One region of the Anaerococcoides asporogena genome, then DNA from elsewhere that is predicted to be linked to it. Evidence: riboswitches for the same ligand, from Rfam matches in the RefSeq annotation. Region 1 holds a riboswitch; the other holds the start of a gene.
The links. Region 1 has a riboswitch for glycine ahead of P6M73_RS15820 (PTS sugar transporter subunit IIC). Riboswitches for the same ligand answer to the same signal wherever they lie in the genome.
Positions count from the first base shown of each region.

Region 2: another riboswitch for glycine. It lies ahead of P6M73_RS01335 (GrdX family protein); the one in region 1 lies ahead of P6M73_RS15820 (PTS sugar transporter subunit IIC).

Region 1 covers NZ_CP120965.1:3,454,942-3,461,139, reverse strand. The annotation lists gene P6M73_RS15825 (DUF4914 family protein) at 1-897, opposite strand, end outside; gene P6M73_RS15820 (PTS sugar transporter subunit IIC) at 1,121-2,152, opposite strand; glycine riboswitch at 2,222-2,314, opposite strand; gene P6M73_RS15815 (DUF6773 family protein) at 2,626-3,114, opposite strand; gene P6M73_RS15810 (helix-turn-helix transcriptional regulator) at 3,111-3,311, opposite strand; gene P6M73_RS15805 (YhfC family glutamic-type intramembrane protease) at 3,733-4,431, shown strand; gene P6M73_RS15800 (DUF3887 domain-containing protein) at 4,428-4,847, shown strand; gene P6M73_RS15795 (tRNA 2-thiocytidine biosynthesis TtcA family protein) at 5,248-6,135, shown strand.
Region 2 covers NZ_CP120965.1:278,288-284,485, reverse strand. The annotation lists gene P6M73_RS01350 (glycine/sarcosine/betaine reductase component B subunit) at 1-910, opposite strand, end outside; gene trxA (thioredoxin TrxA) at 948-1,274, opposite strand; gene trxB (thioredoxin-disulfide reductase) at 1,398-2,336, opposite strand; gene P6M73_RS01335 (GrdX family protein) at 2,344-2,715, opposite strand; glycine riboswitch at 2,822-2,933, opposite strand; tRNA gene P6M73_RS01330 (tRNA-Sec) at 3,377-3,473, shown strand; gene P6M73_RS01325 (aminoacyl-histidine dipeptidase) at 4,667-6,124, opposite strand; gene P6M73_RS01320 (PqqD family protein) at 6,129-6,198, opposite strand, start outside.

The DNA.
Region 1 (6,198 bases):
GCAGGTTTCAATCAGGTCAATGTAGGTGGTTTCGCCGGTGACGCGGTTGGTGGACAGGCGAATGCGGCCGTCCATCTCGCGATGGATTTCTTCGATCATTTCACTCTTGCCGCTGCCCGAAGCACCTTCATGCATGACGGTGAGAACATTGTCATAGGGCGTGATGATCCGGACGGTGGAGCCGTGGACCGTCACCCAGCCTTCTTCTTCGCCGATCTTGAGGAGCACGCCGTAGACGCCTTTCTTGGCGCTGGGGCCCGGATACAGGTTGTAGGAGAAAAGCTCGTAGATATCGTCCAGCCGGTTATGCACGACCATCTGCTTGCCGCCAAAATGGGTATGGCGGAAGGTCGGTGCCAGGTAGATGATGGCCTTGGGCTTGAAGCCTTCGGGAACGCGGCTGGCCGGGATGAAGCCCTGCAGGTCGGCCAGGGCCGCGGCGAAGAAGCCGGCGTTGTCCGGAGCGACCAGGAGCGCGGGATAGCCGAATTCTTCGCCGCCGGCCATGAAGGGCATGATGATCAGGCCCTGCGTGGTGAGCCAGTCGAAGGTCTGGTGGCGCAGTTCGTCAAATTCCGCGCCGTATTTGGAGATGAAGCGCTGCTTGTCGGATTTACCGTGGTCGGCAATGACCATGCAGTGGGGATCGCGCCGTCTCATGTAGACATCCATGTAGTTGACGACCAGTCCGTTTTTGCACTTGGCCACCGTGGCTTCCACGACTTGGCCTTGGCCCGGAACGTCATAGCTCACTTCATTGAACAGCGGGTCACCGCCCATGGCCAGTTCAAGAAGTTCGCCGCGTGTCTCCGGGATGGTTACCGAAAGACCGCTCTGCAGAAGTTGGTTCAAAGAGTCCGGCAGAATCATATGCTGGATCGGTCCTTTGTCTGTCATCACGTATCGCCCCTTGTCGTTTGTATAAAATGCAGAAATGTTGAGTTATTATTCCACTGTAATAATACATCGGAGATGGAGCGAAAACAACAATAAACCTTATAAATCAAAGGTTAACAAGAGCAACCGATTACATTTGTCAACCCATTCAGCGTGAATAATTATGCATATATCGTGAATAACAATCATGTTGAAACCAGCCGCAAACCTTCCGGGCGGTCGCCTAAGCTGCGTTTTCCAGGGGGTTCAGGTCCTGCGGCGGGTCTTCGACACGGTAATTTCGGAACAGGCTTGCCCCGATCAGGCCGCCCAGGATTCCTCCGATGGCAGCGCAGGCCATGGCCAGCAGAACGTTCAAAGGCGGATTGAAGCCAAAGGGGGCCAGGAAACCGGGAATCGGGGAAGCGGTTCCGGGCGCGTTGTTGATGATCCCGAACCAGGAGGCGCTCAGACCCGCCAGGGCTCCCCCGAAAAAGTCCGACACATAGATGGGGACAGCGTGGCGGGTGACGATGTGAGCCTGGGTCAGGGGCTCCAGCATGACGGCAATGATGTTGCCCTTGCTGCCCAGTTTCAGCTTGTAGAAGATCACTCCGTTGGTAAAAGTCCCGCCAAAGGTGGCAACGGCGGCGATGCCCATGGGCAGTCCGGTGAGTCCGAGCATGGCGGTCAGCGCCATGGAGCTTAAGGGCGAAGTGCAGATGACTTTCATGATTCCGCCCAGAAGGATGCCCATGACATAGGGCGACTGCTCAGCCGCCGCGGAGATCATGGCACCGATCTGGGAAAGGGTGCTGCTGACCATCGGATTGATCGCGGCAGCGATGCCTCTGGCCAGCGGAGCCAGCAGCAGCGCCATCAGAATCACGTTCAGTCCCTCCGGCAGCTTCTTTTCGAGTTTCGGAGTGAGCAGCCCCAGCAGGTAGCCGGCGATAAAGCCGGGCAGGATGCCGAAGCCAGCCGTTGCCAGGCCGGCTGAAACGGCCAGTACCGGGGAGATGCCCATTTCCAGCAGGACCAGCATCGCCGCGGCGGCCGCCCCCATGCTGCCGGACAGGCTGCCGACCTCTCCCAGAAACCGGCTGTGCAGAAAATTCCCTGCGATGTACCGGTGGATCGCCTCCACTAAAAACGTTGCGATCGCTGCATTGGCCAATCCCCCCATGGCCGCCTGGCCCTTGGGTGCTTTCAGGCTGAACAGCGAGAATACCCCCAGTGTCGCAATCAACAATCCCATTCCCTGAACAATTTCCATCATGTTCTCCTCTCACTTTTTTTATGTATCAAAAAAAAGGGCAGCGCAGCGTAGGCTTACCAAAAAAACCTACGTTGCTCTGTCCTTTGATCTGAAAGATTCACTGCGTCCGGCAGCTTGCTTCTTCGATGGCCGGTTACGGCTCTCTCCAGAGTTGTGTCCCATCGCTGGTATGACCTGAAAGTTTCGGTAACCTATGTTAGGAACAGGTCCCTTGCTTCTACGGTCCCGGCAGGTTGCCGGGCTCTTCAGCCGATGTTCATCCACGGATATTGAATTCAGTACCTACTGTACAGGGCGGCCAGAAGCCTGTCAAACAGCGGGTTTGGGCCGGATTTTCAAAGTTGTATTTATTTTATCAATCTCACTGAAAAGATAATGCTTATGATTGGGATAACCATAAGCATCTGCTAAATTTGATGGCTATTTTATTTTTGATTGCAAAATGAGGGAAGTGGGCAGGAAGTGAAATGCTACCGGTTTTCCTCGTCATCGAGCTGCTGCTGAATTTTTTTCTGGGTCACCGTATTCTGATGATAAAACAGCCAGGCAGCAAGATAACTGATCGCAGTGGAACCCAGGAAGGTAACGAGGAGCATCGCCAGGAAATAGCCGATGCCATCCACCTGATACTTGCCGGCGTATTGGGAATAGTTGATCCCCCCGGTCACTGTGGTGACGGTCAGTCCGGCGATGAGGCTGTGGATCAGGGGCATTCGCTTCGAGTGCGTTCCGCTGCCGTTCAGATCCAGTCCCAATGACAGATACCGTACCAGCTTGTAGATGGAAACTCCGAAAAAGCAGAGGAACTCGGCGGCATACTGTTTGAACGGCGCGTTCATAATAAATTGCTGCAGCAGAATGGACGCAAGCAGGGCAAACATCAGAATGCCATCGGCCTCACTGCTGATTTTGCGGCGTTGTGAGATGACTCGTTCATCCCGGATAGTCTGGTTTTTCATGATGGATCCTCCCAAAATAAGTCATTCAGTGTTTTCTTCAGTGCCTTGCAGATTGCGATGCACAAATTCAGCGACGGGTTATAATCCCCGGCCTCAATCAGTCCGATGGTCTGTCGGGTCACGCCGACAGCTCTGGCTAATTCTTCCTGGTTCATATCGCATTCCAGTCGGGCTATTTTCATTCGCTTGTTCTTCATGAAGCACCCCCTTATATTGCAAAGTATAACATATCTCAGTCATAATGCAATATATAAATTACATTTTTGCTCGGAATCCAATACAGAGGGAAGCAGCAGAGGAAAGCACCGGAGGAAAGCAACAAAGGAAATCGCCGGAGGAAAGCACCGAAGGAAAGCAGCAAAGGAAAGCACCGGAGGAATACACCAGAAGAAAATAGCAGAAGAACCACGGAAGGACAACAGCGGTTCGGGAAATTGCTGCCGGGTGACCTGCCGGGCAATCTGCCGGGCAATCTGCTGCCTGGTGACTTGCCGGGCAATCTGCGGCTCAACGATCTGCCAGATGCAATCAGTGTATGCTTTTTTTCAGAATCATTTGTTATAATAGCCTTGAATTCGAGGCGGATCCCATGTTGCCGGGACCGCGGGAGGTAGGTCAATGGCAGGTTATGTATTTGCGCTGGGTGTCGCGCTGGTTTTGCCGGTGCTGGTCTCGCTTGTTCTGGTGCGCCGGTACAGGGCACTTCAGCCCGTACTGCTGGGAGCCGCCTGTTTCATCCTGTTTCAGGTTCTGCTGCGGATTCCGCTGCTTCAGTTTGTGCTGCCCAGGTCAAATGAGTATCTCCTGTTCCAGTTTACTCAGCCCCGGCTGTTTCTGTGGTTTCTGTCCCTGACGGCCGGCCTGTTTGAAGAAATCGGACGGTATGTGCTGATGCGCCGGTTCATGAAGGACGCGCCGTTGTCTCATGCGATTGCCTTCGGAGTGGGGCATGGCGGTATGGAGGCCATGCTGCTGGTGGGTCTGAATTTAGCGGTGGGCGGATATCTGGGACAGCTTCCCTTCCAGTCCAGCCTGCCCTTTGTCCTGGCCGGTGCAGAACGGATTTTGGCCATGACGCTCCATGTCTGCCTGAGCATCCTGGTGTGGCGTTCTCTGAAAGAGAACAAGCCGCTTCTGCTGGCTCTGGCCATTCTGGCACATACCCTGTTTAACGCGCTGGGGGCTGAACTGGCCTGGCGCAACGTCGACGCGGTACTGATTGAGGGTGCCCTGGCACTTGCCACCGTCGGTATTGTCATCTATACCCTGTTCACTCTAAAAACCATTCGAACGGATCAAAGGAGTATTGAATCATGAAAAGAAAACACCGTGGACTGACCCTGCTGCTGTTTGTACTGACCCTTTCCCTGGCCCTGGCCGCCTGTGCCCAGAAGACGCTGCCGGAGGGCTTTGATCAGGCCAAGGTAACGACTCAGGCCAAACAGGTCATTACGCAGCTGACGAATAAAGAGTATGCCAGCGTGGCAGCCCAGTTCAGCCCGGAGATGAAGGCAGCCCTGGATGCCCAGAAACTGCAAACCGCTGTGGGACCGGTCATCGACAAGCTGGGCGCCTTCAAGGAATTCAAGTCCGAAACCGTCGGGGCCGGGGAGAATCCCACCATCGGAAAATACGCTGTAGCCATCATCAATTGTGTCTACGCCAACGGCAATGCCACCTACACCATCAGCATCGACTCCGCCGGAAAAGTCTGCGGACTCTATGTGAAATAGGAATAGGGCACAAGGGATCGGCCGGTGCGGCGGATGATCAGGCTGGGGCAGCCTGGATCGGATCCCGCAGCACCCTCTGAATCCCCGACCCTGGATGCCGCCCTACCATGCGGCATTTTTCTTTTTCAGCCGGGCGAGCTTTGACCTTGCTCCGGGCTTTGGCTGAGCTTCGAAAGTCCATGACATGCATTGGTTCGGATCAGACGCCTGCCGGCTGAAAAAAATTGACATTTCCGCTGATTGCAATAAAATAGCAGAGGAAAGCATAAGCAGAGAACTCGGATAACCCAGGGTTTCTGATCATGCCTTTCGAGATTGCTGCTATCCTATTTCTACATCAATGATCCGTGCCGCTGCCTCTGATCTTTGTGCGGCAGCCCGGAATACGAGGAACAAACCAATGGATAAATTACAGGGGGAAGGGTGCGAGATCCTGATTCCCAAGGAAGAGCGGAAGGAGATCCGGGATGTCGAGGCATCCATTACGGGGAAATATAAGAAGACGATCTGGTCCAAGTTTACCAAGGCGCTGAATGACTTCCAGCTGATTGAGCCGGGGGACCGGATTGCGGTAGCCATCTCCGGGGGGAAGGACTCCATGCTGATGGCAAAGCTGTTTCAGGAACTGAAGCGGCACCGCAAGTTTGAGTTCGAGGTGGAGTTTATCTGCATGGATCCGGGATACCATCCCCAGATCCGGGAACTGCTGCTGGATAATGTGGAATACCTTCAGATTCCGCTGAAAATATTCGAAGCGGACATCTTTCAGGTCATTGATGACATTGCCCGGGACTACCCCTGCTACATGTGCGCCCGGATGCGCCGGGGCTACCTCTATGCCAAGGCCCGGGAACTGGGCTGCAACAAGCTGGCCCTGGGTCACCATTTCAACGATGTCACTGAGACGGTCATGCTCAACATGGTGTATGGCGGGACCTTCAAGGCCATGCCGCCCAAGCTCCGCTCCACCAATTACCCGGAGATTGAGCTGATCCGACCCCTCTACTATATCGAGGAGAAATTTATCAAGAAGTGGACCAGCGAGATGGGCATCTGGCCGCTGAACTGCGCCTGCATGGTGGCGGCCAAGCGGACCGGCAACAAGCGCTATGTCATCAAGGAACTGATTGAAGAGATGAAGAAGATCAACCCCAACGCGGAGATGAACATCCTGCGCTCGACTCAGAACGTCTATCGCGACACCTTGCTGGGCTATGTCTCCGCCGGCGAGAAGCATGATTTCGCCACCGCCTACTCCGAGCGGCCGGGTACGCCGGACGAGGAGTAAGCTGCCGGAAGAAAGCGGTGCGGGCAATGGATGAGATCATCCCTGAGCCAGGGGATGCAGCAG
Region 2 (6,198 bases), 510 kb from region 1:
CGCCGAGCCATTCAACGAGCTTGGCGACCATGTTGGAATGTCTTTCCTTGTCAGCCAGATAAACGTTCTCGTTGGTGATGACAACTCCCATGAAGTTGTAGTCTTTTCCATGTCTTTCATAAAGATCGTGGATGATGGGGTTGTTCATGTGAACATAGGTGGGGTTCTTGTCGCAGGCTGATACGCAGTTTCCGGACACGATGGCTCCATCCATGACTTCGGTCGGATAAATGAAGGTCGGGATGATCTTCTTGGCATCTACGCCGTAGACGTAGGTGTCATGCAGCAGGCCCTGGGTCTGAAGCATGTAGACATAAGCAACCTTCGGGAGTTCCGGATACTGAGCGGCCTGTTCGAAGATCGGCTTGGTCTCGTATACGTTGACTTCATCGGGCTCGATGTTGCGGCCGGCTTCAGCAAGATATCTTGCGGCACGGTAGCCGAGCAGACGAACTGCCTCTTCATGGTCATGCTGCAGGAGTCCTTCGATGGGTTCTGCGACAACAACCAGGTTCAGGGTCTTGGAGAACGGGGTGTAGTCCGCTCCGATTCCGGTCATATCGATGATTCCTTCCTGGAATCCGACGATCTTACCGGTGGTAACAACAGCTGCCCCTTTCAGGACATGAGTGCGGCCTTCTCCGACCTGATCAACCTTGGAAAGGAATCCCGGGAAAATGCCACCGTTTCCGGCAACTTTTACTCTGGGCTCGATCACGTCCTTGACAGGAGTGATGCGGATGCTTTCGCCTGGTTTGGCGATGTCGAGGTCAACGGAGGCAATTTTGTCGTCGGTGTTGATTTCCTTGATCATCTCATCCTTGTTGATGTAGAGAACGGAATTTTCCACCTTAGTCGTGTCTGCGAACTGGATATCCTTAATCAGGATGTTTCCGATTTCTAGACGCATAGTTTATCCCCTTTCTTTTCTTTATTTGCAGCTTTTATTAAGCTTGGGCTGCATACTTTTTGATCATATTTTCGATGTTTTCGATGGTTGCGTCATCTTTGGTCAGTTCTTCAATCTTCTCACCGTCGCGGTAGATCGCTAAAGTGGGCAGACCGAGTACTTTCTGACCGATGGCAACGCGTCTGGCTTTGGTGGTATCCATGTTGGTGAACTTCATGGTTCCTGCATACTTTTCAGCCAGTTTTTCAACATCCGGCATAAGAGCTTTGCAGGGTTCACAGGATTGGCTCCAAAAATCGACGAAAACTAATCCCTTTGCTTCGAGTACTTCCGGCTGGAAGGTATCTTTGTCCAGTGCTAGCATTTCTCATCCTCCTTTAATAATAGGTGTGTTAATGGTAACAAAGTGTTGTGAATAACACGCAAACTTCGGGGGAACCTTACGGTTCCGATGATGGGTGAAGCATTCGGCACAGTGCCGCTGCTCCTACTCCATGTGTTCGATGTATTTTTCGGCCTGTACGGCAGCGATGGCTCCGTCAGCGGTAGCCGTGACAACCTGACGAAGACTCTTCACTCTGGCATCACCGGCGGCGTAAACGCCAGGCACGTTGGTTTCCATGTTGTCGTTGGTCTTGAGGTATCCACCCTCCATGTCCAGCGTTCCCGCGAACATTTCAGCCTGGGGCAGGTATCCGGTGAATACAAAGCAGCCGAAGGTTCCGTCTTCCTCATCCGCTTCGACTTCAGAGATTTCTCCGGTCTTGACGTTCTTGAAGACGATCTTTTCAAGGATTCCGTCGCCCTTCAGCTCTTCCACCACGGTGTTCCAGAGGAAACCGATTTTGTCGTTGCTGAATGCCTTTTCCTGAATGGATTTAGCAGCTCTGAGCTCTTCCCGGCGATGAACGATGGTCACCTTGCGGGCAAACTTGGTCAGGTACATGGCTTCTTCTACCGCTGTATCCCCTCCGCCGATGACATAGACTTCCAAATCCTGGAAGAAGTCAGCGTCGCAGGTTGCGCAGTAGGAAACGCCCTTGCCGGTCAGTTCCTTTTCGCCCGGGCAGCCGATTTTTCTCGGGTTCGCTCCGGTGGCCACGATGACGGCCTTGCCTTCGTATGTATTATGTTTTCCTTTGAGGATCTTGGTGGTTCCGGAAAAATCAAAACCGGTGATATCGTCGAACACTTTTTCTGCTCCGAACTCATCGCACTGTTCCAGCATTCTGGCGATCAGGCTTGGTCCGGTGGCTTCGTGCACGGATCCGGGATAGTTGGCCACTTCGTCGGTGATGACGATCTGTCCGCCCATCTTCTGTTTTTCAATGATCAGGGTCTTCATTCTGGCTCTGGCGCCGTACAATCCAGCGGCCAGACCTGCAGGTCCCCCACCGATAATGATGAGGTCATAAACAACTGACATACTCTACCTACCTTCTTAATGCATTTTTTATCAGATCAAAGTCAACCACCATGAAATCTTCTCTTACCTGTTCCGTCCACTGTGGCATGGCTTTGTTCTTCTCAAATTTAATATAGGTCGCTATGGCCTGTTCAATGAGCCAGAGGGAGTCGATGTCGTGCAGCGAATCCTTTCCAATGGCGACCGACTTATACGGAGTCTCGTTGGGCTTGACGCTGCCGGAGAGCGGGTGCGTCAGCAATACCTGCCCCAGATGAATTTCATCTCTGGCCCGTTTCAGAACATCCATGTAGCCAAGGACATCCAGATACTCCAGTTCAATGTCATCCTGGCCCACAAAGAAATCACGGACCATCGGATTATTTGTAATAAGTTTCATTGGGTACTCCTGTCTTCTCCGGAAATAAGCCCGGATTCATTCAAAATGTGCGCAAAAATAGAATAAGGGGAAACACTGCCGTGTTTCCCCAGTTAAATCAAGGTTCTGTCCAGCAGGAATATTGGTACCTGAGAATTTCATCCATTGATCTTGGCAGATCACGACTTGTCCCTTCGGTGTCCCTGATCTTTCAAGGGATACTCTCTTCCAGCTTTCTTCCAGAAATATTTGGTTTTTTACCGCATGCCGGTGAAGCCACCGTACGGGGTTCATTTATGGGATGGAACGTCTAAAATCTCGCCCCCATAAATTACCATGCTTATAATACCACACTTTGACTTTTTTTTGATAATCTTTTTCGAAGAATTCCAACTCAAATTTGAAGTTTCACAAAGTATTGATTTTATCATCGCGAATCTGTTCTTTTGGCAAAAAATACTTGGATTGCTAAAAATCTATAAGATTGCGGCTGGAATTTTTACAAGAACCAAAAGATTCCTGTGTTTCAGGTAGATAATTTGTTCTGACCTGCAAAAAAATTCATCAAATCAAAGTCTGGCAATGCGCCTGCATGCAATTCATCTTCCGGAACTGGAGTCATTCGTTTGTTTGTTTCAAAGTATTGACTAACAGGAAATTCTGGTTTACAATCACAAAGCATGGGGGTGGATGAGTTCTGGTGTGCTCTCTGGTCTTCAAAACCTGTATGAGGGGTTAGGAGCCTCTCGGGTGGGTTCGATTCCCACACACTCCCGCCAGTTTAAATGAACAGCTGCAGCTGATCGGTCAAAAACCGTCAGACTGCGGCTTTTTTATTTGATTCTGACCGGATCTGTTTCAATTCCATCGCAAATAAATAGTACAAACTTATTATAGCACGTTTACACCGTTTTATCCTGATCATGTTGTGAATTTAGCAAGGATTTAGGCCATTGTTCCACACTCAAAATCCCGTTTTATTATCAAATCATATATTTTAAACAACCACCATCAGATGGCCAAATCACTTGCATGCAATTAAATTGCGACAGCCAGAATCAAGGAATGGCATAATTCAAGCTCTTCCACCGATTCAGTGTTTGGAATCAGCCAATACAGCCATTTCCTGAAGCCAGCACCCATTTTGTGAACCTGCCCTTGATCAATTCAGGTTCCATGATCAGTTTTACCTCGAAATCGATCCATCGGAACGTCAGGGAAAAAGCCCGCATGGATTCAACCCGATTCCAGCTGGGCAGGAGGAGCTGATTCGCTTTGCCCGGGATCCTAATATCAGAGTTAATTGGGACAGCACAGCTGCACGGCAGATGACACACTTGTCCCCTGCTGGGAGAGGAATATTGACAGAATAATATCGTGATTTTTGATAACGTTTAGATAATCAATCCGAGAAATATCCAAATAATTCGCCCGTTTTTTTGATGAAAGAAGACCTCCATTCAGCCTTAAGGCAAGCGCACGCTGGATGTTTTATCAAATGACTCATCCGCAATCCTTTCATTGCACTGGACACTGGACTTCGAACAATGGAGGCCTAAATCCAGACATTGGAAGCTGGACACTGGCTCCGGACACCGGACACTGATTTACTTTGAAAGAAATGCCGAATGGATGATCTGAACGGAATACTGAAGTACCCCTTTCACCTCAAGTTCGAATAAGATACGGTCTGACTGAGACATGGAAACACTCCTTTGCAATGTGGTATAGCAACTGATTGCACAGCGAGTCCCATGTCTCATTTCATTATTGCTCTTCAAATTGAAACCGGTGATTTCACCATCGCCGTACTTTGTGATGTTCAGGAAATTCTGCGCCTCTTTTTTTCCACAAGCAATCCAACTGGACGGGGCGAAAAAAAAGAGGGCACGAATCGACTGTGATCGACTCGTGCCCTTTCGAAGGGGGATTAGCGATCAGCACCGGGGGGGGGGGTGGGCTGATCCGTGTTTTAGTTATTCAGTTTTGCCAGAACGTTTCTGAGGTATTCCCAGGTGCGTTCCACGGATGAAATGCTCATGCACTCCTGAGGGGTGTGAACATCGTAGAGATTGGGTCCGAAGGAGATGAGGTCGATGTTTCCATCATACTTCTCACTGAGCAGACCGCACTCCAGTCCGGCATGGATCGCAGTGATTTCGGGTTCAGCCTGGTACATGTCACGATAGACTGCCACAAAGGCATCGCGCAGTTCTGAAGACGGATCATACTGCCACTCCGGATAGACCGAGGCGTATTCAATGCTGGCTCCGGTGAGTTCTGCGATGATTTCCAGCTCTTCGGCCACTGCCATCTTATGGGAGCGAACGGAGCTGCGGACTGCGCTTTCAAAGGTAATCCGGTCTGCTTCCGTAATAACCACGCCCAGGTTGTTGGAGGTCTGAACCAGGCCGGCAATTGCCATGCTCATGTTGATCACGCCGGCTGGAATCAGCCGCAGGATCGCGATGGCGCGATGTGTGGTGCTCTTGGTGAACACACCGCTGACACCTTCCGCCGCGGTTTCCAGGGTGATTTTCAGGCCTTCGTCCACCCCCTGAAGCTCATTGGCCAGAACGGCCGTCCAGGTCTGGATCCGTTCCTTAACTGCTTCCACTTCAGCGGGGAGAAGCATCAGGATCGCGGAGGCGCTGCGGGGGATCGCATTATGCTTGGATCCGCCGTTCAGGGCCGCCAGGCGGAGTTCGCCGTTTTTCTCAAGGTCGAACAGAATCCGGCCCATGAGCTTATTGGCGCTGCCGCGCTGCTTGTTAATTTCCATGCCGGAATGACCGCCCAGCAGGCCGTCGATCTTCAGCTCCATGGCGACAGCCTCAGCTGCTGGAGTTTCCCGTTCAACGGGCAGGCTGATCGTAGCTCCGATTCCGCCGGCACAGCTGACAAGAAGCTTGCCTTCTTCCTCGGCATCAATGTTGATCAGACGCCGGCCAGCCAGATGGGATGGATCCAGGGCAAAGGCTCCGTCCATTCCGGTTTCTTCGGATGTGGTGACCAGAAGCTCGATGGGAGGATGCGCCATATCATTGGAATCCAGCAGCGCCAGGCCGTAGCTGACGGCGATTCCGTTGTCAGCGCCCAGGGTCGTGCGGTCTGCATGGATCTTGTCTCCCTCCACGACGAGAGTAATGGGATCCTTCAGGAAATCGTGCTCCTTGTCTGCTTCTTTTTCACAGACCATGTCCATGTGTCCCTGCAGGATGACCGGTCTGGCATTCTCATAGCCGGCCGTTTCGGGCTTTTTGATGATGACGTTCAGTGCTTTATCCTGGATGACTTCCAGTCCCCGCTCCTTGGCAAATTGGACGAGCCAGTCGCTGATGGCCTGCTCATTGCCTGATCCACGGGGGATCTGGTTCATTTCCTCAAAAAAACGAAACACAGCGGGACATTTGGTGTTGTTGAAATCCATAAGATTACCCCTTTCGATTGTTTGATGCATGAGTCGAGTCCGTTACGGGTTCGATCATGCCCAGATTTTTCTCA